DNA from 4 places in the Priestia sp. YIM B13491 genome. Region 2 is predicted to be linked to each of the others. Evidence: riboswitches for the same ligand, from Rfam matches in the RefSeq annotation. Region 2 holds a riboswitch; each other region holds the start of a gene.

Region 1 (7,704 bases), on a different contig from region 2:
ACTTGGATTTATTTAGTACAATCCGTCTGATGTGGGACAGCGGTAATATAATGCTCACTCTGACAAATATACTGGGAAATATCGTGATGTTTGCGCCGCTTGGAATGTTTATTCCGTTGTTTATGAAGTGGTTTGACGGTTTTATTCAAGTCTTTACGACTGGTTTCTTAATCAGTTTTCTGATTGAAATTTTACAGTACAAGCTAACGGAACGAGTATTTGATATTGATGATATCTTTTTGAATACGCTAGGTACATTTATAGGCTGGGTTATTATTAAAATACTATATTGGATCAAGAACATGCTGAAAGCACGTTTCAAAAAAAGATGAAAGGACTTCTTTACGAAGTCCTTTTTGCATCTTGTTGATAGAAACACTTAATGCAGCGTCTTACGGAAGAATGTGAGGATTCAACGATAATGTGCTGACAATTTTGCTGAACAAATAATAACTTTCCTTCAAGCTGCTTAATTTGTTTTTTAAGCTGTTCTACTTCATTATTGATAGATATTTGAACCACTGTTAACAAACTCTTTAGCTTTTTCTTTCATTCCTTCTTTTCTTACTTCGTTTACATCTTTTTCATTTTCTTGAGCCATGTTACGAATATCTTGAGAAATACGCATCGAACAGAATTTAGGTCCACACATTGAACAGAAATGGGCTGTTTTAGCACCTTCAGCGGGAAGTGTTTCATCGTGATATTCTTTTGCGCGCTCTGGATCTAGTGACAGGTTAAATTGATCATTCCATCTAAATTCAAATCTTGCTTTAGACAGAGCATTATCGCGTTTTTGTGCTCCTGGATGGCCTTTTGCTAGGTCAGCAGCATGCGCAGCAATTTTATAGGTGATAACGCCTTCGCGAACGTCTTCTTTATTCGGGAGTCCTAAATGTTCTTTTGGCGTTACGTAGCAAAGCATAGCTGTCCCAAACCAGCCAATCATTGCAGCACCAATACCTGATGTAATATGGTCATAGCCTGGAGCGATGTCGGTTGTAAGCGGTCCAAGAGTATAGAAGGGAGCTTCCTGGCATATTTCCATTTGTTTATCTACGTTTTCTTTGATGAGATGCATTGGAACATGTCCAGGACCTTCAATCATAACTTGAACATCGTGTTTCCAAGCAATTTTAGTTAATTCACCAAGCGTTTCTAATTCACCGAACTGTGCCTCATCATTAGCATCTGCAATGGAACCAGGACGTAGCCCATCGCCAAGCGAAATAGCAATATCGTATGCTTTACAGATTTCACAGATTTCTTCAAAGCGAGTATATAAAAAGTTCTCTTCATGATGAGCTAAACACCACTGCGCCAAGATGGATCCTCCGCGTGAAACAATACCTGTCGTACGTTTCGCTGTCAGGGGAATATAACGTAAAAGAACACCTGCGTGAATAGTAAAGTAATCAACACCTTGTTCTGCTTGTTCAATTAATGTATCGCGGTATGCTTCCCACGTTAGATCTTCTGCTACGCCTTTTACTTTTTCAAGCGCTTGGTAAATAGGAACGGTCCCTACAGGAACAGGCGAGTTGCGGATAATCCATTCGCGTGTTGTGTGAATATCCTTTCCTGTTGATAGATCCATAATTGTATCGGCTCCCCAACGCGTTGCCCATGTCATTTTTTCTACTTCATCTTCAATAGCTGAACGAATAGCTGAATTTCCGATATTAGCATTAATTTTCACATGGAATTTGCGGCCGATAATCATCGGTTCGCTCTCAGGGTGATTGATATTATTAGGGATAATTGCACGTCCTCTTGCTACTTCTTCACGCACAACTTCAGGATTCATCTGTTCACGAATAGCGATAAATTCCATTTCGGGCGTGATGATTCCTTTTTTCGCATAGTGCATTTGCGTTACATTTTGATTTTTTTTCGCGCGCAAAGGTAAACGTTTAGTGATAAAGCGCTCGTACTGATCTCTTGGATCACCGTCATAATAACCGTTATCCTGTGGCTGAACCGTACGGCCTTGATATGTTTCTACATCGTTTCGTTCTGCAATCCACTTTTCGCGCAGAGCCGGTAATCCTTTTTGTAAATTAATTTCATAACAGGGATCTGTATAAACACCGCTCGTGTCGTATACACGTACGGGACTATTTTCTTCTTCCCCAAAAGATCCTGTAGTAGGAGACTGATGAATTTCACGCATAGGCACTTTAAGGTCTTCTCTGGATCCTTGGACATATACTTTGTGACTGTTTGGAAAAGGCTTTTTCATAGAAACTGATACATTTTGTTTTGACATTACATATTCCTCCGGTTTCGCATAAAGTGTAGCTATACCGAACCATAAAAAAATCGGGTTCTGTGATAGACAGAACCCGATGGAATAGGCGAAAAAAGAATAAACATATACTATTCTTTTCAAGACTACTTCCCTCCGCTGGTATAACCCAAATCAGGTTCAAAGGGTTAAAGAGTTTTATTGCACTCTTCTCTCAGTCTGAGCTATCAGACACCCCTAGTAGAAATAACATTCAAATTATTCAATTTACGGCTTAAGTTTACCATCATTCGGTAAAAAATCAACCCTTAAATAAAAAAAGCTAGACAATTAACGTTGTCTAGCGGCATCGATTGCAATCACAATAGCTGTAATAATGTGCATGATAAACCCTAAAAATGGAATCCAAGCAACCAGTGAAGTAACAATCCCTAGTATGTTTCCATACGCAGATAACCCTCGTCTATTAGCTAAAATGAGCGTGATAGCATGAAGAATAAATCCAATAAAAAGAGGAGTATAACTAAAGCCCATAACAATCCCGGCGCCAATTAAAGGAATTCCCAGCAAGGCTTCATACCCAGCAGTCACCCATTTCATTGTACGTACATTTCCATTCATAGTAAAAAGCCTCCTAAAAAAGATACTACTATATACGAGTAAAGAGAGAAAAAAGTTTCAAATTACTTAGGGGATATGCCGTATAAGCAAGCACTAGTTGATTAAAATGATAGATGACAGTAAAGGGGATGGAAAAAACATAATGATTTAGTCATTTTTGTACACTAAAGAAAAATAGTCTAGATGATTCATTTTTAGCTAAGGAACCGGAATTTATACCGAACATAGTGACTACTTTCTAATATAAATAAAAGCTGATATCGTGTTTTTTGATTATAGCATGTAAGGTTTTTATTACAAATTATTAAAGATTCTTATCTTTTTGCAAATACACATTGTATTTCATAGTTTTAACAATTATGATAAAAAAGCAAGTGTCAAAATAGGAAAATAGTTGAGCATGTAAAACTAAGCGATAAGCTTATTAATTTGAAAGAAAGGCAAGGTACATAGCTTTATGTGGGAAATTATTGTAGCAATCATTTTAGGGATTGTAGAAGGTTTAACAGAGTTTGCTCCTGTTTCGTCAACTGGGCATATGATTATTGTGGATGACCTATGGTTAAATTCCAAAGAATTATTTTCATCTCCAGTAGCTAATACATTTAAAATTGTTATTCAGCTAGGGTCGATCTTAGCAGTAGTAGTTATTTTTAAAGATCGTTTCATTAATTTATTAGGATTGGGAAAAAAGCCAGCTGCTCCAATTGGGCCGACAAATCGCTTGAATTTAATGCAGGTAATTGTTGGTTTGTTACCCGCAGGAGTGTTAGGACTTTTGTTTGATGATTACATTGATGAACATTTGTTTTCTTTAAATACGGTGCTAATTGGCTTAGTAGTCGGAGCTGTATTAATGATTCTAGCAGATTTGTTTGGACCTAAACGTCCGCGTGTAGAGACGGTGGACCAAATGTCTTATGGACAAGCACTGGGTATAGGACTGTTTCAATGTATTGCTCTTTGGCCAGGTTTTTCTCGTTCAGGCTCAACGATTTCAGGAGGAGTTCTTCTTGGAATGAGCCATAAGGCAGCGGCAGATTTTACATTTATTATGGCAGTGCCAATCATGGCAGGAGCAAGTGGACTTTCATTGGTTAAAAACTGGCAGTATTTCACATCAGATGCGCTACCGTTTTTTATTGCTGGTTTTATCAGCGCCTTTATTTTTGCGCTGGTATCTATTCGCTTTTTCCTGAAATTAATTAATCGTATCAAATTAGTACCGTTTGCACTATATCGAATTGTGTTAGCAGCCATTCTATATTTTGTATTTTTATAAAATAAACACGCGAGTTCTTTAGTCCCGTAAGCTTCTAATAGAGACTCAAAGAGCAAGAAAAAGCTATTGCAATGTTGCAATAGCTTTTTTGCATAAATATATATTATCGCCTTTTGAAAGCGTTTTATAAACATGGGTATTGACAAAACGTGTCGAAAAATAGTAAATTAATATTTGTGCAGTATAAAGTTAAGTAAAAGTAAGACTTCTGTTTAGTTTTATTGACTGTAAAAAACGTATGACAACGTATAGATCGTTTTAATTTTATAAAAACTGAATAATAAGCTTAATCGTATAGAGCGGGGGAATCATTATCGGCAGTAAAGCTGCCTTGGGGTGAATCCTTACAAAAGGTAGGAAACTCTCAATTCCGAATCCGACAGTTAACCCCGTTTGCTTCATTGAGAGAAAGAGCCCAAAATAGCGTAAGTAAAAGGCTGTTCTTTCTTAAGAATAGTCTTTTTTTGTTTTTTCAGAAAAGTATATACAAATGTCATACATCTTTGGGGAGGTACATCTATGAAAAAAATTCGTTTTGGTTTGGCTACGCAGATTTTTACCGGATTAATCCTCGGTGTTCTTGTAGGGGTAATTTGGTTTAACGATCCGCGTGTAGTAACATACCTACAGCCGCTAGGAGACCTATTTTTAAGATTAATTAAGATGATTGTTATTCCAATTGTTATCTCAAGCTTAGTCGTTGGAGTTGCAGGAGCAGGGAGCGGTAAACAGGTCGGAAAGCTCGGCGTTAAAACCATTCTCTATTTTGAAATTATTACGACTTTTGCAATTATAATCGGTGTATTGGTTGCTAATATTTTTCATCCTGGGCAAGGTGTAGACATTCATTCAGCACAGAAGAGTGATATTTCACAATACGTTGAAACATCAAAACAGCAAGAAGGAAAGTCAGTGGCTGAAACGTTCTTACACATTGTTCCAACAAACTTTTTCCAGTCAATTGTTGAAGGAGACATGCTAGCAATTATCTTCTTTACAGTGTTATTTGCACTTGGAGTAGCGGCAATTGGGGAAAGAGGAAAGCCAGTTGTACAATTCTTCGACGGCGTTTCTCATGCAATGTTTCACGTGGTAAACCTTGTAATGAAAGTGGCTCCAATTGGTGTATTTGCTTTAATTGGTGTAACAGTTTCAAAATTCGGCTTAGAGTCACTTCTTTCATTAGGAAAGCTTGTTATCTTAGTTTACTTAGCGTTAATTTTCTTCCTACTTATTGTATTAGGAGGAATCGCGAAATGGGCAGGAATTAACATTTTCCACTTGTTCCGCTATATGAAAGATGAACTGTTGTTAGCATACAGTACATCTAGTTCTGAGACAGTTCTTCCGCGTATTATGGAAAAACTTGAAAAGATGGGCTGTCCAAAAGCTATCGTATCGTTCGTTGTACCAATTGGTTATACATTTAATCTAGATGGTTCCGTTCTTTATCAAGCGATTGCAGCGTTATTCTTAGCGCAGGTGTACGGTATTGATTTAACGATCGTTCAACAGCTGACGCTCATTCTTGTATTGATGGTTACATCTAAAGGAATGGCTGCCGTGCCAGGAACATCATTTGTTGTATTACTGGCTACTCTTGGAACAATCGGTGTTCCGGCAGAAGGATTAGCCTTCATTGCTGGAGTAGACAGAATCATGGATATGGCACGTACGGTTGTTAACTTAGTAGGAAACACACTAGCAGCAATTGTGATGTCTAAATCTGAAGGCAAATTTGACCCTAAAAAAGGTACAGAGGTCATGAGAGCCGGCTAATTTATAAATTAAAAAGCTACTTATTCTATTCAAAAAATTAGAATAAGTAGCTTTTTTCATAATAATTCCTTTATTATTATGGAAATTGACCCTATAATATGTAACATCAGGTATAAATAAATCCAAATTTTATTCTTACATAAAAGCAGTCACTGGTTCCTTTCTTTATCAATAAATATAGAGATAGCTTAGCTAGTTGGGGGATAGTAGAGTATGTGGAAAAAACGAATATGGGTCATCGCCTCGATAGTAATCGTATGTTTGTTAATCCCTTACAGTTTACCGATTGTGTTTGCTTTATTAACAGCATTAGCGCTTGAGGGTATTGTTCAAAAATTGCATCAATCTTTTAAAATGAAGAGAGTCTATGCAGTGCTTATGACCTTCATTTTATATGTTGTTTCGCTCATACTTATTGGATTTTTTATTGTTCGGACAATCGTTACGCAAGTGGTTGCTCTTTCAAAAATAGCGCCTTCCTTTGTAAAAGAAATCTATGAAACCGCGATTTATCCAACTATTATTAAGTGGAAATACTATTCAAACGCTCTTCCTACAGAAGTGATTTCTTCTATCGAGCGCACGCTTGAAAAAACCGTAAATTCATTAGATTCTCTATTAAAAAGTACGGTAGAAATTATCATTAGCTTTGCCGCTACTGTTCCTGGGTTTCTATTAGAGTTTCTTATTTATTTAGTAGCGCTTGTATTTATCAGCCTTGAGCTGCCTGCTATTAAAAATAAAATCAAGTCATTTTTAACAGAAGAAACGAAATATAAGCTACAAGTTGTCATCACTCAGCTTATCCAAGCGGGGGTTGGTTTTATCAAGGCACAAATTATCTTAAGTGTCATGACGTTTGTAATGGCTTATGTAGGGCTTTGGCTATTAGATGTTCCGTATACCGCGCTTCTTAGTTTATTAATTGTAATTGTCGATATTTTACCAATCCTTGGGACAGGCTCGGTGCTCGTTCCATGGGGGATTTTTGCTCTTACGCAAGGGCATGACTCATTAGCAATCGGCTTATTTATTCTATTTGGAGTCATTACGGTAGTAAGACGTGTAGTAGAACCAAAAGTATTTTCTACAAATATGGGTATTTCACCTTTGGCTGCACTAGTTAGTTTGTACATTGGATTTAAACTTTTAGGTTTTGTCGGGTTATTTTTAGGACCGGCTTTAGTTATTTTATACGATGCTCTTCGTAAAGTAGGTATTATTCAAATTAACTTTAAACTATAAAAGCGCTGGATAAAACTAGCGCTTTTTTTTATTGAAACTTTTGTGGTACGTAATACGTAAAGAGGGAAAGGAAAAAACTATGTCGCATTGGTTTTTATCTATCAATCGGTTAATTATAGTTTTGCAGTCTTAGATTTAATGACATGAGGAGGAGAATTTTTGTTAGAGTCAGTTTTACTTTCTTTAATTGAAGCGCTAAAACAGCTCTCTTATTTTGGCGTAATTTTAGCATTAACGTTTGAATTTGTCCCGGCAGAGCTTGTTTTACCTTTAGTAGGGTATTGGGTGTACCAAGGTGATATGAACTTGTATTTGGCTATCCTTGCAGGTACAGTAGGCGGTGTTTGTGGACCGTTGACTCTTTATGCACTGGGACGTTACGGTGGACGACCGCTGGTTTTAAAATATGGAAAATACTTTTTGGTGAAAGAAAAAGAAATTGACGCCGCCGATCGCTTTTTTAATAAGTACGGCAGCGGGGTTGCTTTTTTTGGACGCTTTATTCCAGGAGTGCGCACGGCTATCTCTT
Region 2 (7,704 bases):
GAAGAATGCTGCTGAGTTAAAAGCTCGTCGAAAGAGAATAGGAAAAAACCTCGTAGGCATACTGGCTACTTTTTTTATTGCAAATGCGCTGATCAACTATTCTTTTGTAGCTAGCGGCATTTCTAAATATCCTTTAAGTAACAGAGATCCTTTATGGAAATTCGTCATTGGCTTTAATTACGAAACAAGCGGTTCCTATTCTTCAGAGGATGCTAGTCGTTTTATGGGTATGCCAATTGGAGAAAAACGAGCTGAAGCAGAAAAAGAGGTAATTAAAGAACGGGTAGCAGATAAAGAGCAGCTTTTAGATCTCTTTCACATTAAATTCCTAAATATGTGGGGAGGAACGGATGCATCTACATTTTGGAGCATTTCATTAACTCCTCAAGAAGATGTACCTTTTAATAAAGAGAAATTAATTAGTGCTGCTCAAAGTTATGAAAGAATCATTTACGTTTCAACTACTATTCTTTCCATTATTGGCCTTATATGTTTATTCGTGAGGAAGCAGGATAAATATCCATATACACTGTTTTTATTACTAATCATAGGATACGTTCTTATTCACTTGCTTATTGAAATTCAAACTCGCTATCGATTCTTTATTTTTCCAAGCTTTATGCTGCTCGAAGGATTTGGTATTTCAGTGATTCTATCCTATTTAATAGTACGATTTACTAAAAATAAGCCCAAGACAAAATGTGAAGAGATAAATTAAATGGAAGGGATTATACAACCGTGATAAAATTCCTGAAATTCGGTTTTGTAGGTATAATGAATACCCTGCTCACTATTATCAGTTACTTAGCACTCATTCATTTTGATATGAATTATATATTGGCTAACGTACTATCTTATTTTATTGGCGTTATAAACAGCTACTATTGGAACAAATCGTGGGTGTTTCAAGCAACTGTACATAAATGGATGTTAGCTCAATTTTTCATCGTAAACCTTATTACTTTAGCAATTAATACAAGCTGCTTATTCCTTCTTGTACACTATACACCTGCTAATCCAATAATCGGACAACTGTTGTCTACTTGTATAGGAATGTTTATCAATTTTTTCCTTAATAAAATATGGACGTTTAAGCACACAAACCATCGCTCGATAGGAGGTAAAGCATGAAAGAACTAATTTCAATCGTGGTACCTATGTATTTTGAAGAAGAAGTAGCTAATGAATGCTACAATCGCTTGCTTTCGGTCATGCATAAAAACCACATTAACTATGAATTCATTTTCGTCAATGACGGCAGCACCGACCGAACAATTGAAATCTTGAAAGACGTAGCGGCTATGGATTCTAACGTAAAAGTTATTGATTTTGCTCGTAATTTCGGGCACCAAACTGCCGTAACAGCAGGCATTGATTATGCTCAGGGTGATGCTATCGTTATTATTGATGCGGACTTACAAGATCCGCCGGAAATGATTCCCGAATTAATTGCTAAATGGCAGCAAGGCTATGAAATTGTATATGCAAAGCGCAAGAAACGAAGCGGAGAGACCTTTTTTAAATTAGCCACGGCTAAATATTTTTATCGCTTTTTAAATTATATGTCCGATATCGAAATCCCTAAAGACACGGGAGATTTTCGTATTATCGACCGAAAAGTAGCGGATGTATTCAAAAAAATGACTGAACGCAATCGTTTTGTACGAGGAATGATGTCTTGGATTGGCTTCAGGCAAACATATGTAGAATATGAGCGTGATGAACGCTTTGCTGGTGAAACAAAATATCCTTTAAAAAAGATGATCAAGTTTGCTTCAGATGGAATTATTGGGTTTTCAACGAAGCCTTTGCGTCTAGTAATGGTTATTGGCTTATTATCGGTTTTTGTATCACTTTTAGTGTTAAGTTATTCGATTGTTGTTTGGCTGATAGGTAAAAATATTCAGCCTGGCTGGACTTCTATTATGGTAGCTATCACCTTCTTTAGCGGTATTCAGCTACTTGGTTTAGGTCTAGTCGGACAATACATCGCAAGAATTTACGATGAAAGTAAAAATAGACCTATTTACGTTGTACGTGAAACCATTAACTTCTCGAAAGCTTCAACAGATTCTCCAAACGTACGTGAAAAAGTATATAGCTAAAAAAACAAGGAAGAAAACAGTTGTTTTCTTCCTTGTTTTTATTCTTTTTGAAGCTGTAAATCACTTGGCGCCCAGTCCGGAATTCCATTATCTTCATCAAATTCAATAATGACATCCGTTACTCCTTTTTCCTGTAAAATACGATTTTCCAGACGATCTTTAATATCATCAGCTTCTGCCACTGTTAAAGAAGGATCAATTTCTACTTTTAATTCAACGTGAAGCTCTTCCCCTTCTTTCATCACCATTAACGTTTGAATATCACGCACTTGTACATCTTGCATGACAATCGCGCCAATTTTTATTTCCATTTCTTTATCTGCTTCACCAAGGGCTCCAGCAGCATTATCTAAAAATACTCGTCCTACTACAAAAAACATCATAAGCCCAATTAAAATAGAAGCAATTCCTTCAGCTTGGTGAAAAGGTGTAAACCGTGAAATGAAAACGGCTATTAACGCCAATACGCCTCCTCCAGTAGCTACCAGATCTTCCATAAAGACCAGCTTGGTTGCTGGCTTTGCTTTCTTTAAATGAACAAAGCTGTGCGTAAAAACATTGACCTCTGCGGTATTCATTCCGACATCGTGCAAAATTTCTTTCATTGCCTTAAATAAGACAAACATCTCAAGCAATACCGAGATGCCAAGTACTGCAATATTTAAAATAAAGCCTGAAGACTTCGTTGGATGAAGAATATGGTGATATCCTTCTTTAATCGTTTCAAACGCCATAATCCCTACTACAAGAACCGCTCCTAATAGAACAAGATTAACCAATCGGCCGAAACCATTTGGAAATCGTTTGGTCGGGGCTTTTTTACTTAATGCCGAACCTATAAAGACAAAAAACTGATTAGCTGCATCTCCTAAGCTGTGCATCGTTTCAGCAAACATTGCTACATTCCCTGTTAAAGCGAATGCAACCCCTTTAATAATGGAAATAATGGTATTCACTATAGCGGCCATGATGGCCGATTTATTTCCCTTTCGCAACAATTTAATTAATTCACTCATACAATCCCTCCGTTTGCGCCTTTGATGAGATTCGATTACGGTTAGTGTATGTGAATTTAAAAATTAAAAACCTCCAACATCTAAGTTGGAGGTTTTTAGTCATGTTTCATTATTTTTTAAAACGATACGGTACAGTTGTAACGATTACGTTTTTACGGTAAAGCAAATGTGCTTTTAACAGTAGGCTGGACTGATTATGAAGGATATTTTGCCAGCTTTTTTTCGTAATGAATTGCGGAATAACGACCGTAATAGCCATATTGTTTTCCCGCGCTTTTTCCTCAGCCATATCGATGAATCGAAACAGCGGCCGCACTAAGCTGCGGTATTGAGAATGAAACGTAACAATACGAATATCGGGCTGCCACTTCTCCCACTTCTCTTCCATTCTCTTTTCGCTTTCTCGATCAAAGGCCACATGCACTGCAATAACGGTATCACCAATCGTTCTTGCATAATTTAATGAATTTTCTACTACCTTTGTCATTCCTGCTACAGGAACAATGACCACACTTCCTTCAAGCTTTCCAATCTTTTCTCCTTGCTTAATGCGAAGCTGTTCTCCTACCGCTTCATAATGCGTATGAATGCGATGAAAAATATAGACAATAACCGGCAAGAAAATGAGCACGGACCATACTTGTGAAAACTTCGTTGTAAACAAAATGATTAGCACCGTTAAAGTAATGAGGGCACCAATTAAGTTAATGGTTAGCTTCCCTTGCCAGCCGGCCGGCTTTTCTCTAAGCCATTTGACAATCATTCCTGTTTGAGAAAGCGTAAATGGAATAAACACCCCGACTGCATAAAGAGGAATTAATTGTTCAGTCGCTCCTTTAAAAGCTACGATTAAGACAATAGAAGCAATTCCAAGGGTCACAATTCCATTTGAATAGCCTAGTCGATCGCCACGAATTTGAAACATTCTTGGCATGTATTTATCAGACGATAAGTTCACAGCCAGCAAAGGGAACGCTGAAAAGCCCGTATTCGCCGCTAGCACTAGAATTAGAGCTGTTGTACCTTGAATAAAATAATAAAATCCATTTCGTCCAAACACACTCGATGCAATTTGTGATACAACCGTTTCATCTGCTTTTGGAGAAATGCCAAGCCAATAAGCTAAAAACGTGATGCCAGAAAATAAAACGGCTAAAATACCGCCCATCAGCATTAATGTATGAACCGCATTTTTTGCACCTGGCTCTTTAAAGTTAGGCACTGCATTTGAAATAGCTTCTACACCTGTCAATGCCGAACAGCCTGATGAAAAAGCTTTTAATAATAAAAATAAACTAATACCTGGCACTACTGTACCGAGAGATGGATGAAGATCAGGTGAAACTTGACCTGTCGCTATTTTAAAAAAGCCTACCGCTATTAACAAAATAAGAGCAATAACAAATAAATAAACCGGATAAGCTAATACAGAAGCGGATTCTGTTACCCCGCGTAAATTTAAGACTGTAATAAAAATCACCAGCATACACGCAATTACTACATTGTAATGATGCAGCGTTGGAAAAGCCGAAGTTAAAGCATCGGTTCCTGCTGAAACACTCACAGCAACTGTTAAAATATAATCCACCAACAGTGATCCTCCAGCGATAAGCCCAGGATTTTCTCCTAAATTGGTTTTGGAAACAATATAAGCTCCTCCGCCTTGCGGATACGCATAAATAATTTGACGGTATGAAAGAATTAAAGCCGTCAGCAGCACCAATACCCCAATCGCAATTGGAATTGAATACCAATAAGCAAGGACGCCTACTGTTGCAAGTACAATCAAAATTTGTTCTGTTCCATAAGCTACTGAAGATAAAGCATCTGACGATAAAATAGCCAGTGCTTTAAGCTTACTAAGCTTTTGATCGCCTAACTCTTTTGTTTTAAGCGGCTTTCCAATCAATAATCTTTTGAGAACTGAATAGTTCACGTAATTTCCCTCCGATGATTGCTTAGCTACTATCGACCGTCCGTTGCTAAGCTCCGTTACAAGTTCATGAATAAGTGATATTATTCCTTAAAAATACCTTTTTATGTTAAAAAAGCGCACAAAAAAAACACTAAGGGTTCTCAGCGTTTTTACACAGCTTAAACCTCCTCTCCAAAACGCTTATGGGGTTAGCTGTCGGATTCGGGCTATGAGAGTAGCCCTACCTTTTAAAAGGATTCACCCCAAGTGACAATGCACAAATTTGGGTCCCCCACTTCTGACGAATTAAGCGATAACAGGTCAATATAATTTTCGGTTAAAGAGTATGATCGATAACATGTTTCTTTCATAGCTATCCTTTGTTCTTAGATAATATACTCCCGTACAAATGGTTTGTAAAGCATTATTTTACGTAAACCATAAAATAGTGCTTAAGGCGCTTTTAACAGAAAAACAAAAGGCCTTCTGCCCGCTTACAGAAGACCTTTTTGCTTTAACTTTTTGCTTTTAAAACGGCTGCTAGCTTGTTTTTCGTTTGAGGACCATAAATGCCATCTACATCATAAGGAAGATACACAAGTTGAAAACGTCTGACTGCATCTTTCGTTTGAACTCCATATATTCCGTCTACTGACCCTACTTTAAAATTAACCGCGTTTAATGCTCTTTGAAGCTGTTTCACAGCTTCTCCAGAATCGCCTTGTTTTAAAATTCCATTAGGAAGTGGATATTGTTCAGAAGGTGGTGTTGGAGATGGTGTTGGTGAAGTTCCTGAAGGAATAACGATTGTTTTTCCAACCTGCAGTGTTAACGGATCAGAAAGCCCTGTATTCGCTTCTTGAAGCGCCTGTACTGTTATTTTGTACTTCTGTGCAATACTGTAAAGCGTATCTCCTTGCTTGATCGTATACGTTTTTGTACCCGGTTCAGAAGGCGATGGATTCGGAGTTGGTGTTGGATTTGGGTTTGGAACTGCACGACGAGGTAAATTTAAATATACGGCAATTCCTTTTGCATACGATTCACCCATGCTTTTTAAAAAAGCTTCATTTTGAAGAAGTGCTGCATCTGTACTGTTATCAATAAAAGCTATTTCAGTTAGTACTGCAGGCATATTTGTTAAGCGAAGCACCGCGTAATTGGCTGATTTTCGACCGCGATTCGGATGATTATACGACAGCAGCGCTGGCTGTACTTGGCCGTGGACAATCGATTGAAACGTTTTACTGGCATTGCTAGCGCTTCTATAAACATAATCTTCGTACCCTGTTCCTCCACCGGCATTTACGTGAATAGACATAAATGCATCTGCGCCCCACGAATTAGCTTGAGAAGCGCGCTGAGATAACGATAAAAAAACATCTGTGGTACGAGTGGTTTTAATTGTAAAATCACTGTACGTGCTATTTAAATAGCTTATTAAATATTGTTGGATTTTTAAAACTAAGTTTTTTTCATACAGTCCGTTTGCTCCAACCGCTCCTGCATCTGCCCCACCATGTCCTGCATCAAGATAGATTTTTTTCATATTACTTGTCCCTCCTTATTTTTAACATATGCATGGGGGAAAAAAGTGCTACGTATACTAGCCTACTTAGTGAAAAATTACTAAAAAAGGAGATTGAGACATAACGACATCACTTCAACCTAAAAACGAACAAATGGGATAAATGCGCTAGTATGGATGGCTTGTTACATCGCTGTTGATTTCCGTGCAAGGCTTCGCTTTTCGCGGGCGGCTGGTGAGCCTCTTCGTCGCGTGCGCTCCTGCGGGGTCTCACCTATTCCGCTTTTCCCGCAGGAGTCTTCGCCTTTCCCTCCAATCAACTGCTAGAAGCAACTAAATAGATGAAATCTACGTTCACCCTACCAATAAAAAAATCCGCACAATTCATCGTGCGGATCTTCTCTCCCCCCTAACATATTTTTGGTCCAGATTCTATTCTGGTTGATTAAAGTATAGATCAAGAGGGTCTATTATTTATAACGTTAAGACCTATTTAAAAAGCAGAACGCCTATAACAATGAGAATAATCCAAATTGGAATGCTTATTAATATGCCTATTACTAAACCTTTGAAAAAATTCCCTTCTTGCATTTTCATTCCATTCCTCTCCAACAGTATTTTCTAATGATACTACGACTGGCTGAAAATTCTCTGAAGTTATACTGAAGTGCAGAGTGAATACATAAACAATCTCTCTATCTGTTATACACTACTTTTACATATAGATTCAATGAGACAAAAAGCTTATCCTTTTTAATTCATATAACTAAATTCTTTCCTGTATCTAACAAAACAATAAAAAGCCTCCCGTAAATTGTACGACAGGCAGCTATACTTATTTTATGAACAGTTTAGTTCAATATTTAATATGCGCAATGTTATTCATTTTGAAAACAAAAAAGTCCGAGAGAACGTATAAACGATCTCTCGGACTTTTAAGAATTAATATTGGCTCATGTATTGGTCACGTTCCCAAGGATGAACTTGTGTACGGAACATATCCCATTCGATTTCTTTCGCTTCAACGAAGTGCTCTGCTAAGTGTTCACCTAATGCAGAAACCATAACTTCGTTTGATTGGAAGCTATCTAAAGCTTGAGCTAATGTTGCAGGTAAATCTACGATACCTTCTTCAACACG
Region 3 (7,704 bases), on a different contig from region 2:
GTATCACCTTTTACTATAGGTGCAGATTTGTTCATTATCATCACTCCCTATGAAAAGTATAGCATGCTTTTATACGCCTTATCATACATATGTAAAAAGAAAAATGCTATAATAAAACCATCGTTTTACATGTCAGATTGCATGCTAAAAAGATCAGATAAAAATTGATGTCAAAACAGATCCATTAAGTGAAGTAAAGAGAGGAAGAAAAAATGAGTAAGCAAGTTATCGTTTTTACCGGAGGCGGAACAGCTGGACACGTAACACCAAACATTGCCATTATGAAAGAATTAGACAGTGAAAAATGGGATATCCATTATGTCGGTTCTCACAATGGTATTGAGAAAGAATTAATTACAAAATTAAACGTTCCATATCATGCGATTTCAAGCGGGAAGCTGCGTCGATACGTAGATATGGAAAATGTAAAAGATGTATTTCGAGTAGCAAAAGGAGTTGGCGATGCACGTCGCGTGCTGAAAAAGTTAAAGCCTTCTCTTGTGTTTTCAAAAGGCGGTTTTGTCACAGTCCCTGTTGTAATGGCTGCTAAATCGCTAAACATTCCCGTGTTCATTCATGAAAGTGATTTAACACCGGGACTGGCAAATAAAATTGCGCAGAAATTTGCCACTAAAATTTTCACTTCTTTTGATGAAGCGGCAAACTATTTTCCAAAAGAAAAAGTGCAGGTTGTTGGTTCACCTATTCGAAAAGAATTATTTAGCGGAAGCGCAGCGAACGGGGAAAGCTGGCTTCGCTTTTATGATAAGCGCCCAATTTTAACCATTATGGGCGGAAGTTTAGGAGCACGTCGCATCAATGAGATTGTTCGAGAGTCCTTGCCTGAACTGCAAAAGAAATTTCAAATTGTACACCTGTGCGGAAAAGGCAATGTTGATACAAGCCTTGAAAAAGAGTCGGGCTACCGTCAGTTAGAATATGTAAATGAACAGCTTCCAGATGTTCTAGCGGCGACTGATTATGTGATTACACGCGGCGGATCAAATGCTATCTTTGAGTTTTTAGCCCTTCATAAACCGATGATGATTATTCCTTTGTCAAAAGCACAAAGCCGAGGAGATCAAATTTTAAATGCACAGTCCTTTAAGAAAAAAGGCTACTGTATGGTTGTGGAAGAAGAACAGTTAACAAAAGAAGTGTTTTTGCGTGAAGTAAATGAGCTTCAGCAGCAGGCAAGTACGATGAAGCGTACAATGCGTGAAGCAACAAAAACGGATGCCATTTCAATTCTTGTAAATGAAATTGAGAAAATGAGCTAAAAAAAGCGTTCTTATCGAGGAGATAAGAACGCTTTTTTCTTTGAATCTATTATTTTAAAATAATGAATAAACAGCAAAAAATAAAGCTTTTAAAATTTCAAAAAATGTTGTTGACAGTAAATTTTAACAGGAGTAAGATTACTCTCATGAAACGTTCCACAGTGAAACGCTGAGTCTTTCCTGAAAGAGAGGGAAAGAGCGGAGGAACCAATTACTAGGGGTGAATCTCATAATTGAGTAGGGTTACTTTCTTGACCCGAACCCGTCAGCTAACTTCGTAAGCGTTAAGAGAGAGGATGGTGTAATCGTGGCCGTTTTCTATAAAAGCGGATAGCGCGTTCCTTTCAAAATATAGGCGAAAGGAGCGTTAACATGCATTTATCTAAGCAAATGATTCAAATGATTGAATATCGTGCAATATGTGATCAGCAATCTTTTGATCTAGCAAACCGCTATTTGTCTATGTTAGCTAATCAAAGTATTAAACGCAGCAGTAAAAACCATAATTAAGTCTAAAAATTAAATAACAAATATACGCTTAATCAATTATGAGCGGGGGACCCAATATTTTGTACGTATGTACTAGGGGTGAATCTCTTAACTGAGTAGGGTTACTTCCATAACCCGAATCCGACAGCTAACTCCGTAAGCGTTTTGGGAGTGAAAAAATTCGTGTCGATCACGGCTTATTTGTCGTGCATTAAACCGCGGAAGAGGACTCTCTTCTGCGGTTTTTTTATGGAAAAATAGGAGAGCAGCTTATGTCTGCACCGTAAAGAGGATATAGTAGGGCTTTTAAAACGAGATCAACAATACGTTAGGAATAATCAAAGATAACCTTTCGCTGCTAGCTCACTTGGGCGTGATGCTTTACGCACGGTAACAGTCACTACGCTTAATCATTGGTGGTAAGAAACAGTTAGGAGGGAGCAACTTGGATATAATCATGCTGGGAACGCTTGTCATATTAACAGCTGCTATGTACGGAATTATTTGCTGGTCGTCTCGTGTAGTAGACGAAAGAGAGGAGAAGTGAACGTGTCGTTCATTTTGCTAGGTATTTCAGTTCTCGTTTTAATTTATTTAGTATATGTACTGTTAAATCCAGAACAATTTTAATAAGCGGAGGAATAAAACGTGGGGATTTTTCTACTATCAGTTGCGCTACTGCTTGTTTTTGTAGCGCTTATTGCAAAGCCCGTAGGTATTTATATAGCGAATGTGTTTTCAAACGATAAAAACACTAGCTTGGTAGGAAAGATAGAATCGGTGATGTTTAAAGCGGCAGGAATTAAAGGGCATAATCAGACGTGGAAGCAATATGCAATTGCTCTCGTTTTGGCGAATACGTTTATGATTTTTGTGGTGTATCTTATCTTCCGGTTTCAAGGGGTACTGCCGCTTAACCCAAGCCACATCAAAGGAATGGATCCGGCCCTTGCTTTTAACACGGCCATTAGTTTTATGACAAATACGAACTTGCAGCATTACAGCGGTGAATCAGGTTTGTCCTATTTCTCGCAGATGGCAGCCGTTGTATTTATGATGTTTGCTGCACCAGCAACGGCATTTGCAGTAGCAATCGCGTTTATTCGTGGGTTGGCAGGGAAGGAAATAGGAAACTTTTTTGTTGATTTTGTGAAATCAATTACGCGTGTTTTACTTCCTATCGCTTTTATAACCGGCATTTTATTTATGATTTCAGGTGTCCCTCAAACGTTAAGCGGAACGGTGACTGCCCATACATTAGAAGGGGCAACACAGCAAATAGCAAGGGGACCAGTTGCTTCTTTTCTTTCAATTAAAGAGCTAGGCAACAACGGAGGGGGATTTTTTGGTGTTAATTCAGCCCATCCATTTGAAAATCCTAACGCGTTGAGCAATGTATTACAAATTGTCCTTATGCTTTTATTGCCAACAGCACTTCCTTTTACGTACGGAAAAATGATCGGACAGCGTAAGCAAGGCCGCATCTTGTTTGTAGCGATGAGTATGCTGTTTATCGTTATTTTAAGCACAGCGTTTGTAACAGAGTGGGGCGGCAATCCAAGACTTGATGCTTTTCATCTAAATGAAGCGAGCGGTTATATGGAAGGCAAAGAAGTTCGTTTTGGTGTCGGTATGTCGACTCTTTACGCCATCGTGACGACAGCAAGTGAAACAGGTGCGGTCAACACCATGCACGATACCCTTACACCTCTTACCGGGTTGTTAACGCTTGGAAATATGATGTTAAATACCGTATTTGGCGGTGTCGGAGCAGGATTTATGAATGTCATGATGTACGTCATCATCGCCGTATTTTTATCAGGTTTAATGGTTGGAAGAACACCAGAATACGTAGGTAAAAAAATTGAAGGAAAAGAAATGAAGCTCATCGCCGTGACGCTTATTCTGCAGCCGCTGCTAATTTTAGGAGGAACAGCCGTAGCGCTAACTACTCATTTAGGAATAGAAGGTATATCAAACCCAGGCTTTCACGGGTTAAGCCAGGCACTGTATGAATTTACATCATCAGCAGCAAACAATGGCTCTGGTTTTGAAGGACTCGGTGACGCAACTCCGTTTTGGAACATTTCTACGGGAATTGTTATGTATATTGGACGCTACTTCGGACTAATTACGATGCTGGCGGTATCGAGCTCACTAGCATCTAAGCAGCTTGTTCCTGAAACACCTGGGACATTTAAAACGGATACGTCTTTATTTAGCGGCATTTTAATTGGAACTACCGTTATTGTAGGGGCACTTACGTTTTTCCCAGTGCTTGTACTTGGGCCGGTTGCTGAGTATTTGACACTGTAATCAAGAAAGCGGAGGATTATAATGAATAAACGGAATTTTACGAATAATCTTGAATTGGATCGTAACAGTCACATTCAAGGTGCTGTAGATAAACAAACTTCATCGATTTTTATTCAATCAGTAAAGCAGGCTTTTATCAAGCTAAGTCCAAGAACGATGATAAAAAACCCTATCATGTTCGTAGTAGAAATCGGGTTTGTTATTACGCTTTTTTTAGCTGTTGTTCCAGATCTTTTCGGAGAAAGTACAGTAAGCGCAGGCTTTAATATTGCCGTATCTCTCGTGTTATTTTTCACAATTGTTTTTGCTAATTTTGCAGAGGCATTAGCAGAAGGTCGAGGAAAAGCACAGGCAAACTCATTAAAGCAATCGAAAGGTGATATTACAGCTAATAAACTTCAAAACGGGCAAATGATACAAGTTTCGGCATCGCAACTAAAAAAAGGAGATATCGTCGTCGTTTCACAAGGCGAAATGATTCCTGGAGATGGAGAAATCATTAAAGGACTGGCATCTGTTGATGAATCGGCCATTACCGGTGAATCGGCACCTGTTTTGAAAGAAGCAGGCGGGGACTTTAACTCTGTAACTGGAGGTACAAGAGTTGTCAGCGATGAAATTACAGTTAAAATTACGTGTGAGCAAGGTGAATCATTTTTAGATAAAATGATTTCGCTTGTTGAAGGAGCAGAGCGTCAAAAAACGCCAAATGAAATTGCGCTAAATACGGTTTTAACAAGTTTGACGATTATTTTCTTACTAGTTGTTGTGACGCTTCCTGTATTTACAAACTACTTACATTTTCAACTGGACACGGCTATTTTAATTTCACTGCTCGTTTGCCTCATTCCTACGACAATTGGAGGATTATTATCGGCCATTGGAATTGCTGGGATGGACCGAGTTACGCAGTTTAACGTGATCGCTATGTCAGGAAAAGCAGTAGAAGCAGCTGGTGACATTAACACAATCATTTTAGATAAAACCGGCACCATTACGTTTGGAAACCGAATGGCTCATCAATTAACGACTGTAGAAGGCACAGACGAACGTGAACTTTACAAATGGGCGTTTGTTTCTTCTCTTTATGACGAAACACCAGAAGGACGCTCAGTTGTTGATTTTATTCAAAACCGCATGGGAGTAGAAGATCTTAAAAAAACCGAAGGGACGTTTGTTGAATTCAAAGCTGAAACGCGAATGAGCGGCATTGACTTACAGAATGTATCTGTACGAAAAGGGGCAGTGGACGCCGTCACGGCATGGGTAGAGTCAAATGGCGGGATGGTTCCCTCTGATTTGCAGCAAAAAGCAAACGAAATTGCAGGAGCTGGTGGCACGCCGCTTGCCGTCGCCGCTGATGATAAAATTTACGGCTTGATTTATTTAAAAGACACGGTAAAACCAGGAATGAAAGAACGTTTTGAGGAACTTCGTAAAATGGGCATTAAAACAGTCATGTGTACAGGAGATAATCCGCTAACCGCAGCAACCATTGCAAAAGAAGCGGGAGTAGATGAATTTATTGCGGAATGCAAGCCAGAAGACAAGATTCAAGTGATTAAATACGAACAGCAGCAGGGAAAGTTAGTTGCCATGACAGGTGACGGGACAAACGATGCCCCTGCACTTGCTCAAGCTGATGTTGGCTTAGCAATGAACAGCGGAACCTCAGCTGCTAAAGAAGCAGCAAATATGGTGGACTTGGATTCCGATCCCACAAAAATCATTGAAGTCGTTTCGATTGGAAAACAGCTATTAATGACAAGGGGTGCCTTAACTACATTCAGTATCGCAAACGATATTGCGAAATATTTTGCCATTATTCCAGCGATGTTTACCTTGGCGATTCCGCAAATGGAGGCTCTTAACGTAATGAAGCTGAATTCACCTCTATCTGCCGTATTGTCAGCGCTTATTTTTAATGCGGTCATTATCCCGCTGTTAATTCCCTTAGCCATGAAGGGAATTGCGTATAAGCCGATGAGTTCTAACGCCCTATTGCGAAAAAATTTGTTCATTTACGGGTTAGGCGGGGTGTTGGTTCCATTCATTGGGATTAAAGCAATTGACTTACTACTTTCATTTGTAATGTAGAGGAGAAGAAACGATGATACAAACAGAACGAACGGGAAGCATTATTGTTCGCTTAACAATTATGATGATAATTCTTTGTGGTCTTATTTATCCTGTTGTGATGACAGGTATTGCTCAAACAGCTATTCCAAGTAAAGCAAACGGCAGCTTAATCTATTCAAACAACCACCAAGTTATCGGTTCTAAGCTCATTGGACAGCAGTTTACAAGCAATGAATTTTTCCATGGCAGAGTCTCTAGTATCGATTATAACGGGGTAGGATCTGGGTCGTTGAATTTAGCACCTTCAAATAAAGATCTTACGAATCGTATCGAGAAATCCGTAGCGGCGTGGAAAAAAGAAAACGAGGTGCCAAAAGAAGGAATTCCAGTTGATGCCGTCACAAATTCGGCTTCTGGACTCGATCCTGACATTACGCCACAAGCTGCATATGCACAAGTAGAACGAGTGGCAAAAGCGGCGCACATTAAAACCAACATGCTAAAAGAGCTGATCAAAGAACACACTCAGCAAGGAGCTTTTGGTGAAAAACGAGTAAATGTAGTAGAGCTAAATTTAGCTGTTCAACGAGAGCGCTAATTACATGCACTCGCTTCATGTATTGAAGCGAGTGTGATAAAGGAGTACAAACAATGAAAGAAAAAGAAGCTCATCCATACTTTCGAAGAAAAACTCCGGAAGAACTATTGCGTGAACTTCATGATCAGAAGCGAGGAAAGCTTAAACTTTACATCGGTGCCGCGCCGGGAGTAGGAAAGACGTATAAAATGCTTCAAGATGCGCACGATTTAGTCAAAGAAGGCATAGATGTCGTAGTTGGATATATAGAAGCACACGGCAGGCACGAGACTAAAGAGATGATCGGAAATCTAGAAGTAATCGAAAGAGAAACCGTTTTTTATAAAGGAAAAGAATTGAAAGAGCTTGATTTGCTGGCGATTGTAAGAAGGCGCCCAAAAGTTGTAATTATCGATGAACTTGCTCATACAAATGTTCCGACAAGCCGTCATAAAAAACGTTTTGAAGATGTTTCTTACCTGCTCAACCAAGGCATTTCAGTCATGTCAGCAATGAATATTCAGCATATGGAAAGCGTACATGATCTCGTATATGCCATTACCCAGGTAAAAGTTCGTGAAACAGTGCCAGATTTATTTATTCAGCAAGCAGATGAAATTCAGCTTGTCGATGTTACGCCGGAACAGCTGCAAAAGCGTCTTCGTGAAGGCAAAATATACGAAGTTCATAAAATTGAACAAAGCCTGCAGTCTTTTTTTAAGCTCGCAAATCTCCATGCCCTTCGTGAATTAACGCTCCGAGAAGTAGCGGATGAAGTGGACGGTAAGCTCATTCATGCCCATGAAATTGGCGTAACAGGTATTTGCGAACGCATTTTAGTATGCATTCAATATAGTGGAACAGCTGAAAAATTGATTCGAAGAGGCTGGAGAATGGCAAACCGATTGAAAGCAGATTTGCTGCTGCTTCATGTTTTTACAGGCGAGCAAACTGAAAGGCAAA
Region 4 (7,704 bases), 180 kb from region 2:
CAGAAGTCAAAGAAGAAATGATGAAAGAACTTGTTTTGAATCATATCAACCGCTATATCCAGGATGAACTGCCAAGGTTTCACGTGACGTTCAACCTTAGGTAGTTCCCTTTTATATAGATTGATTGTTTTCAAAAAACAAGCAGGTAAAAGAGCTTTCTATTAATAGAGAGCTCTTTTACATTTTTAAGTAGACAGAAATGTCGGCACCTGATAAAATGAAGTTGTAAAACTTTCATTATTCGGAAAATTTATACCCTCCAGCTTTGGAGGGTTATTTTTTATGCTGTTGGACGAACAAAAGAGCTTGGGACAAAAGTAGTTTAGTGGAAAGAAGATCCGAACGATGAATCGTTCGGATTTTTTCGTTACGTTTCAATCACTTTTCATCTTTTAAATGACTCAATAACGCAGGAGCCATCTCTACGTGAGAAAGGGCGATGTGTGAAATCGTTTTGGCATAAGGTGTAATTTCGTTAATAAATTGTTCGAGTACGTGCAGGTGAGGAAGCTGAAGCTTTGTAATAAAGCAGGCTTGCCCGGCGATGCGTTCACAGAATAAAGCGTAGGGATAATGAGAAATAAATCGTTTAAAACGCTCGTGCTCGCCGTTTTTCATCGTTACTTCAATAAAACACGACACGGGCAGGTGCAGCTTTTCATAATCAATATCAATCGTATACCCTTTTATAACACCAAAGCTCTCTAGCTGCCTTACTCGCTCTGCCACCGAAGGAGGAGACAAGTTAATTTGTTTTCCTAGCTCTCGTAAGGAAAGGCGGCTGTTTTGCTGCAGCGCCTGCAAAATCGATAAATCAATTTCATCAATTTTCAATTGAAAACCTTCTTTCTCATTAACGTTTCATTTGATTAGTAATAGTAGATAAAATGTTTTATATGTAATCTGAAATTTCCATTTTTCTTACTATAATAATTAAAAAGGAGTGAGTAAAAAATGGCAAGAGTTTTGTTAGCAAACGAAGAGGGAACAAATTTTGAAAAAGCATTGAATTTAATTCCGCATGTAAAAAGATTGTATGATGAACTTTACAACACGCTTTGGAACAGCGATATAGTAGAGAGAGAGACTAAGGAAAAAATAAGGCTTTATCTAGCAGGTGTTAACGGCTGTGAGACATGTATGAGCATGTCATATGTAGGCGATGAGACGCTTAATCAAAAAGTGTTAAGAGAAAAAGAGCTGGAAGAAAAAGATCGACTGCTGTTTCGATTTATTGATGTATACCGAGTGCGTCCAAGGGAGTTGACCGATGCTGATATGGATCAATTAAAGAAATTTTACAGTGATACGCAGCTGTTAGAGCTTTTAGCTGTTATTAATTTATTTGATCAATTTCACAAAATGATTGTCAGTTTAGATTTATATGATTTTTGCAGCTTGCAGGGCAAGTGAGGTCTTCCCTAAAAATATCTTGACAGACAAAATTCACAGGAGTAAGATAGCTTTCGTGAAGTGAAACGTATCATGAATCGAATCGATTATTCTAAAAAATAGATCATAGACATTTGAATAAAAATCGCTTAATCCATTACGGAGCGGAGGACCCATTATTTACGCACATATTGTGCTTCGGGGTGAATCCTTAAAAAGGTAGGGTTACTCTTAAAACCCGAACCCGACAGCTAACTTCGCAAGCGTTTTGAGGGGGAAGAGTGTGAAAAAACACAGGAGCCTTCCTGTGTTTTTTTGCGCTTTTTTTAAGAAAAAGATGTAATTTTTTAGAAAAAGTATAAGCTAAGAGAACACACAGCAGTTGAAGAAAGGAATAAATACATTATGAAAAAACAGTTTGCTGTATTGGGATTAGGTCGTTTTGGAGGCAGTTTGGTTGAAGAGTTTGCTAATCTGGATGTGGATGTGCTCGCTATTGACCGCAATCAGGAGGTAGTAAATAAATTTAGCAACTCAGCTACATATGTTGTGCAAGCAAACGCGATTGATGAAGCTAGCTTAAAGGGGCTAGGTATTCGCAATGTTGATCATGCTCTTATTTCGTTTGGGGATGATATCGAAGCAAGCGTTCTCGCAACGATGCTTTTAAAAGATATGGGCGTTAAGCAAGTATGGGTAAAAGCAGTGAATATGTATCATCAAAAAGTGCTGGAGAAAATAGGAGCAGACAAAGTCATTCATCCTGAGCGTGATATTGCTAAACGTATTGCTCATCACGTAGTGTCAGAAAAAATCATTGATTACATTGAATTATCAAAGGATTATAGTATTGTCGAAATTGTCGCCTCTAAGAAACTTCATAATAAAACGCTGTTTGATTTAAACATTCGTGCCAAGTACGGCTGCAACATTATCGGCTTTCAGCGAAAAGACGGGGAAATGGTGATTTCGCCTACCGCGCATGAAATAATTGAACAAGGAGATATGCTTATTGTTATCGGACATAACCGCGATTTGAACCGTTTTGAAGAAGAAGGAGTTTAACTCATGAAAAAACAAATCATTAAACTCACCCCTCCGCAGCTGCTTGTCTCCATTTTTGGCGGAGGAATTATTATGGGTGCTCTTCTATTGATGATGCCTTTTTCTACTACTGAGCCAATCCGATGGGTAGACGCCCTTTTTACATCTACTTCCGCTATGACAGTGACCGGCTTAGCCGTCGTAGATACAGGTACGCGTTTTACCGTCATCGGTCAAACGATCATTATGCTGTTAATTCAAATAGGCGGTCTTGGCATTATGTCATTTGCCGTGTTGATTTTTATGATGCTAGGTAAAAAAATTGGATTTAAAGAGCGTATGCTCGTTCAGCAGGCATTAAATCAAACAAGCGTCGGCGGAGTTGTCCTGCTAGTTAAAAGGCTGTTTATCTTTTCATTTTTAATTGAGTTTATTGCACTTATTTTTTTAGCGATACGCTGGGTTCCGGAATTCGGATGGTCTAAGGGGCTGTTCTTTAGCTTGTTTCATTCAATTTCAGCTTTTAATAACGCAGGGTTTGGACTACTGTCTGATAACTTAGTACAGTATGTTGGAGATCCTATTATTAACATAACGATTTCTTTTTTGTTCATCATTGGCGGGTTAGGGTTTACCGTTCTTGCTGATATGTGGGTGAAAAAATCGTATAAAAAACTAACGTTGCATTCAAAAATTATGATTATCAGCACGTTTGCGATTAATGTGATTGCCATGCTTTTTATTTTTTTCTTAGAGTACAGCAATTCGCATACGCTCGGAAATTTATCATTAGGAGACAAAGTATGGGCTTCTTATTTTCAAGCAGTAACGACAAGAACCGCTGGATTTAATACAATTGATTTAGCTCACCTGCATGATGCAACGGTCTTTTTAATGGTCTTATTAATGTTTATTGGTGCAGGAAGTGCGTCAACAGGAGGCGGTATTAAACTAACAACGTTTGTGGTGATTGTTTTTTCTGTATGGGCATTTTTACGAAGCCGGGAAGATATTGTGCTGTTAAAGAGACGACTTCTTCCTCTTCACGTGTTTAAGGCACTAGCCATCACGATGATTTCAATTATGTTTGTATTTGGGGCCATTTTCCTGTTAAATATTTCGGAAAACCTTCCGTTTGTAAAAATTATGTTTGAAGTTGTTTCAGCGTTTGGAACAGTAGGTTTATCAATGGGAGCAACTCCTGAACTTTCGTACTTTGGACGCGTAATTATTATCTTTATCATGTTTTTAGGAAAAGTGGGGCCATTAACGCTTGCGTTTTCATTATCTAAGCAAAAGCGCGAAGCTGTTCGTTATCCAAATGAAGATATAATGCTAGGGTAGAAAAATCGCCTTCGATAAGGCGATTTTTTTATATTATTTATACGTTCAAGACATATAAGAGGTTACGCACAAAACAGTTGCGATGAATAAAAAGAAGGCAAAGACAAGAACAATGGGCAATTTGGAATGTCGGCGCATTAAAGGTCCCCCTTTTTTATAGTAAAAAATCTCTTACTATATATAACGAAAGAAACAAAAATATGATTCACTTTTTTTGGCGGAATTTGAAGGTTTTTCTCATTGGAAAAATCCGCACCCCTGTCCTAAACATTTTGCCAAGCTGTTGCATACACTAAAAGCAGATAATAGGAAGTGAGGGATGGTACGTGGGAAAACAAAATTTTGCGTTAATCGTTGTGTTATTTGTTTTACTTGTTATTGTAGGTGCGTCTGGCTTTCGCTTTTAAACGTTAACTTTATTTACGCATAGCCCCCGTCAAAAAGGGCATACTAGGCGGAAGTAAAAACCAAAAATTTCTTCAATATTGCCGAACAATGAGTTCCTCTACTCATTCATCTAATCGGTATGTAGCCATGCGAAAGCATGGTTTTTTTTTGAAATAAGAGGATGAATGATGTTCATCCCCTCTAGAAATTAGTAGTAGCAAGAACACCCTACGATTACTAATAGAATAAATAAAACAACGATAAATGAAAAACCAAAACCGCCTTTTGCGCCCATATGTGTAACCTCCTTTAGTAAAAGTCTCTATATCCTATGTACTAATTGGGTTAAGTGATTGAGAAATTTGCCTATTTTTTAACGGTAACGATCTTTTGAGAAGAATGAAGAACACTTACTTTTTTCATTTGTGCAGAAATCCTTTATGATAAAGAGGAAAAGGAGGGCAAAGTGGTGGGAATACATGTAGAATACGTCATGAATCAGCTAGAAGAGGGAAAGTGGAGAGAGGTCAAACGCGAAATTCAACAAGAAATGAAGAAAAAACCTCAAGCATCTGATTTGTACTGTTACTTAGCGGTTTGTTTAGCAAAGCAAATCGAAGAATCAATTATCTTTGAAAAAATGGTATTAAATTTAGAAATGGACCGAGCTCTTCATCAGGCACTAACATTAAATCCATCTTCAAGCTTGGCGCACTTCGTTCGAGGAATAAAATACCGGGAAACTCCGCTTATGTTTGGAGGGAATTACGAAAAATCGCTGTCTTATTTGCAGCGGGCGCAAGATCTTGGTTTTGAAGGGATTATGCTGCCGCTCGAACTCGCCAAAACCTATATTCAATTAAAAGAAATGGAAAAAGCGAAAGAACAAATCGCCTATGCCCGGGAAATCAATCCTACTCACGGAGATATTAAAAAAGTCGAAGACATGCTGCAAACAGGACGGTGAATCAAAAGTCCTGTTTTATTTTTGGTTTTGAGGAAACATATGCTGATTTTCATAAAGAATTGCTTTTTATATAATAATAAGAATATTTATAAAAATTTTAAGAAATGCATGTAAGTCCAACGACTTCTTAACTGCTAGATTTTCTACATTATTAGAGCGTTCAGTCTACATAATTCCAAAAATAGTAAGAAACTATCAGCCTATGGATAAATTGTTGGAAAATATAGATAATTGTAAATGAATAGAGAAAAAGGTAAACATGCAATTAACTAAAAAAGCAAAGGTCTGATTTACTTTGCTTTTTATTTATACATATATGTAAAAAATATCATAATAAGCCAATTTATTCTTTGTGAAATCCATCGTTTCAGACGATGTGAAATAATGTATTTGAAGGAGGAGACCCAGATGAAGGTTATGAAGATGTTGGTTATTGCATTATTTAGTTTAAGTTTAGTTGTCACACCAGCTGCTGCTGAAGTTCCGGGTGTCGACCATTCAATGAAACGAGGTGCTACACAAGGAATTGTAGCGGCATCTCACCCACTGGCTGCTGAAGCGGGAAGGAAAGTTTTAGCTGAAGGCGGAAACGCTGTAGATGCGGCAGCTGCCATTCAATTATCTCTAAACGTTGTGGAACCGATGATGTCAGGTATCGGCGGCGGCGGCTTTATGATGATTTATGAAAAAAAGAAAGATAAAATTACGATGTTAGACAGCCGTGAAATGGCACCAGCTGATGTCACGCCTAAGCTGTTTTTAGATTCAAAAGGAAAAGTCATCCCTTTCAGTAAGCGTCACATAACAGGAAAGGCAGTTGGAGTTCCTGGTACGCTAAAAGGAGTAGAAACAGCCCTTAAAGATTATGGAACAATGGACTTATCAGATGTTATTAAACCAGCTATTACTCAAGCAGAACAAGGAATCAAAGTAAATTGGTCGATGGCTCAGTACATTGATGAAAATGTAGACAAGCTTGAAAGATACCAAACGGCCGGTAATGTATTTGTGCCGAATGGCAAGCCGTTAAAAGAAGGAGATAAGCTTATTCAGGCCGATCTTGCTAAAACATTAAAGCTTATTCAAAAAGAAGGATCAGACGCTCTTTATAAAGGAGAAATTGGAAAAGCGCTTGTTAAAGAAGTTCAAAAACGCGATGGAAGCATGACCATGGATGATTTGAAAAATTACGTTGTAAAAGAACGTGAGCCGGTCAAAACAACTTACCGAGGCTACGATGTGGTTAGTGCAGCTCCTCCTAGCTCCGGCGGATTAACCGTGCAGCAGATTCTAAAGCTAATGGAAGGTTATGATGTAGAAAAAATGGGTTCCAATACGCCTCAGTATTTGCAGCATTTAACGGAAGCGATGCACTTAGCTTTCGCGGACCGCGCGGCGTATATGGCAGATGAAGACTTTTACGAAGTGCCGAAAAAAGGACTGTTAGATGAAGATTATATTAAAGAACGTCGTAAATTAATTAATCCAAACAAAGCAACGCCTAATGTCAAAGAAGGAGACCCTTGGAAATATGAAGGAAAAGAAAATCCAAATAAAGCAACAGTAAAGGAAGAAAATCCAATCGGCCAAACGACTCATTTCTCTGTTGTAGACAAATGGGGAAACATGGTTTCTTACACGACTACCATTGAACAAGTTTTTGGTTCAGGAATTATGGTTCCTGACTACGGATTTATGCTCAACAATGAAATGACGGATTTCGATGCCACTCCGGGAGGCGTGAACGAGGTTGAGCCTAAAAAACGTCCTCGAAGCAGCATGTCTCCAACGATCCTGTTAAAAGACGGAAAGCCGTTTATGGCAATTGGTTCACCGGGAGGCCCCACCATCATTGCGTCTGTAGCAGAAACGATTATGAATGTTATTGACCATAAGATGCCGATTCAAAAAGCGATTTTAACACCTCGTATTTATTCAGGCGGCTACCCAACCGTAAGATGGGAACCTGGCTTTAGCCAAGATACAATTCTTGAAATGATGGCCAAAGGACATGCGTTTGAAGAAAAGCCTGAGCACATTGGAAACGTTCAAGCGGTTATCTATGACTATGAAACGGGGAAAATGTACGGAGGCGCTGATAATACGCGCCAAGGCACGGTACTAGGAGTAGACGCAATTAAATATGTATCCAAACAGCCAAAACCAATTAAAGAAGAGAAAAAAGGAGAGTTTACAGTTGAAGTCAACCGTGCCGTTTATCCATTTACTGATAAGCAAGTGAAGCTGATTGATGGAAAGCCTTACGTTCAGTCGGATCGCCTGCTGTTAGGCTTAGGCGTCATTGATTCGAGTGACTTAAAGCTGTATAAACCAAATCATCACTCGTATTTATCAGTTATCAAAGTAGCCAAATCACTTGGCTACAAAGTGAAATGGGATGAAGAAAAGAAAGTGGTCTCATTAGAAAAAGATCCTGGTGAAGACGATGCCGGCGATGATGAAGACGGAGACGTTATTACAAATTAAAAAAGAGACTGGGACAAAAGTAGTTTAGGTGAAGAAAAATCCGAACGATGAATTGAGATTCTTGATGGAGAATCCAACTCGTT

What was found. A riboswitch is a leader RNA that binds a small molecule or an ion and turns the genes downstream of it on or off. The one in region 2 is predicted to bind cyclic di-AMP.
Region 1: it holds a riboswitch for cyclic di-AMP, as region 2 does, so the genes downstream of both, ACFX4E_RS27450 (glutamate/proton symporter GltT) here and ACFX4E_RS04040 (APC family permease) in region 2, are expected to answer to the same signal.
Region 3: it holds a riboswitch for cyclic di-AMP, as region 2 does, so the genes downstream of both, kdpF (K(+)-transporting ATPase subunit F) here and ACFX4E_RS04040 (APC family permease) in region 2, are expected to answer to the same signal.
Region 4: it holds a riboswitch for cyclic di-AMP, as region 2 does, so the genes downstream of both, ACFX4E_RS04995 (potassium channel family protein) here and ACFX4E_RS04040 (APC family permease) in region 2, are expected to answer to the same signal.

What each region holds. Positions count from the first base shown of each region.
Region 1 is NZ_JBHZOR010000021.1:11,157-18,860, forward strand. It holds gene ACFX4E_RS27430 (VanZ family protein) at 1-332, shown strand, start outside; gene thiC (phosphomethylpyrimidine synthase ThiC) at 500-2,269, opposite strand; TPP riboswitch at 2,383-2,497, opposite strand; gene ACFX4E_RS27440 (hypothetical protein) at 2,579-2,869, opposite strand; gene ACFX4E_RS27445 (undecaprenyl-diphosphate phosphatase) at 3,327-4,151, shown strand; cyclic di-AMP (ydaO/yuaA leader) riboswitch at 4,425-4,564, shown strand; gene ACFX4E_RS27450 (glutamate/proton symporter GltT) at 4,671-5,930, shown strand; gene ytvI (sporulation integral membrane protein YtvI) at 6,144-7,175, shown strand; gene ACFX4E_RS27460 (DedA family protein) at 7,335-7,704, shown strand, end outside.
Region 2 is NZ_JBHZOR010000001.1:792,824-800,527, reverse strand. It holds gene ACFX4E_RS04060 (ArnT family glycosyltransferase) at 1-718, shown strand, start outside; gene ACFX4E_RS04055 (GtrA family protein) at 739-1,131, shown strand; gene ACFX4E_RS04050 (glycosyltransferase family 2 protein) at 1,128-2,105, shown strand; gene ACFX4E_RS04045 (cation diffusion facilitator family transporter) at 2,144-3,121, opposite strand; gene ACFX4E_RS04040 (APC family permease) at 3,231-5,057, opposite strand; cyclic di-AMP (ydaO/yuaA leader) riboswitch at 5,220-5,359, opposite strand; gene ACFX4E_RS04035 (N-acetylmuramoyl-L-alanine amidase) at 5,551-6,585, opposite strand; gene ACFX4E_RS04030 (hypothetical protein) at 6,750-6,884, opposite strand; gene glnA (type I glutamate--ammonia ligase) at 7,507-7,704, opposite strand, start outside.
Region 3 is NZ_JBHZOR010000003.1:246,715-254,418, reverse strand. It holds gene ACFX4E_RS12140 (CHY zinc finger protein) at 1-35, opposite strand, end outside; gene ACFX4E_RS12135 (undecaprenyldiphospho-muramoylpentapeptide beta-N-acetylglucosaminyltransferase) at 213-1,280, shown strand; cyclic di-AMP (ydaO/yuaA leader) riboswitch at 1,438-1,580, shown strand; gene ACFX4E_RS12130 (hypothetical protein) at 1,653-1,790, shown strand; cyclic di-AMP (ydaO/yuaA leader) riboswitch at 1,806-1,948, shown strand; gene kdpF (K(+)-transporting ATPase subunit F) at 2,313-2,399, shown strand; gene kdpA (potassium-transporting ATPase subunit KdpA) at 2,424-4,085, shown strand; gene kdpB (potassium-transporting ATPase subunit KdpB) at 4,107-6,182, shown strand; gene kdpC (potassium-transporting ATPase subunit KdpC) at 6,196-6,762, shown strand; gene kdpDN (KdpD-like non-kinase potassium sensor) at 6,816-7,704, shown strand, end outside.
Region 4 is NZ_JBHZOR010000001.1:976,873-984,576, forward strand. It holds gene ACFX4E_RS04980 (peptidyl-prolyl cis-trans isomerase) at 1-104, shown strand, start outside; gene ACFX4E_RS04985 (Lrp/AsnC family transcriptional regulator) at 379-834, opposite strand; gene ACFX4E_RS04990 (carboxymuconolactone decarboxylase family protein) at 955-1,413, shown strand; cyclic di-AMP (ydaO/yuaA leader) riboswitch at 1,529-1,673, shown strand; gene ACFX4E_RS04995 (potassium channel family protein) at 1,798-2,457, shown strand; gene ACFX4E_RS05000 (TrkH family potassium uptake protein) at 2,461-3,780, shown strand; gene ACFX4E_RS05005 (YjcZ family sporulation protein) at 4,107-4,187, shown strand; gene ACFX4E_RS05010 (YjcZ family sporulation protein) at 4,376-4,462, opposite strand; gene ACFX4E_RS05015 (tetratricopeptide repeat protein) at 4,637-5,134, shown strand; gene ggt (gamma-glutamyltransferase) at 5,543-7,621, shown strand.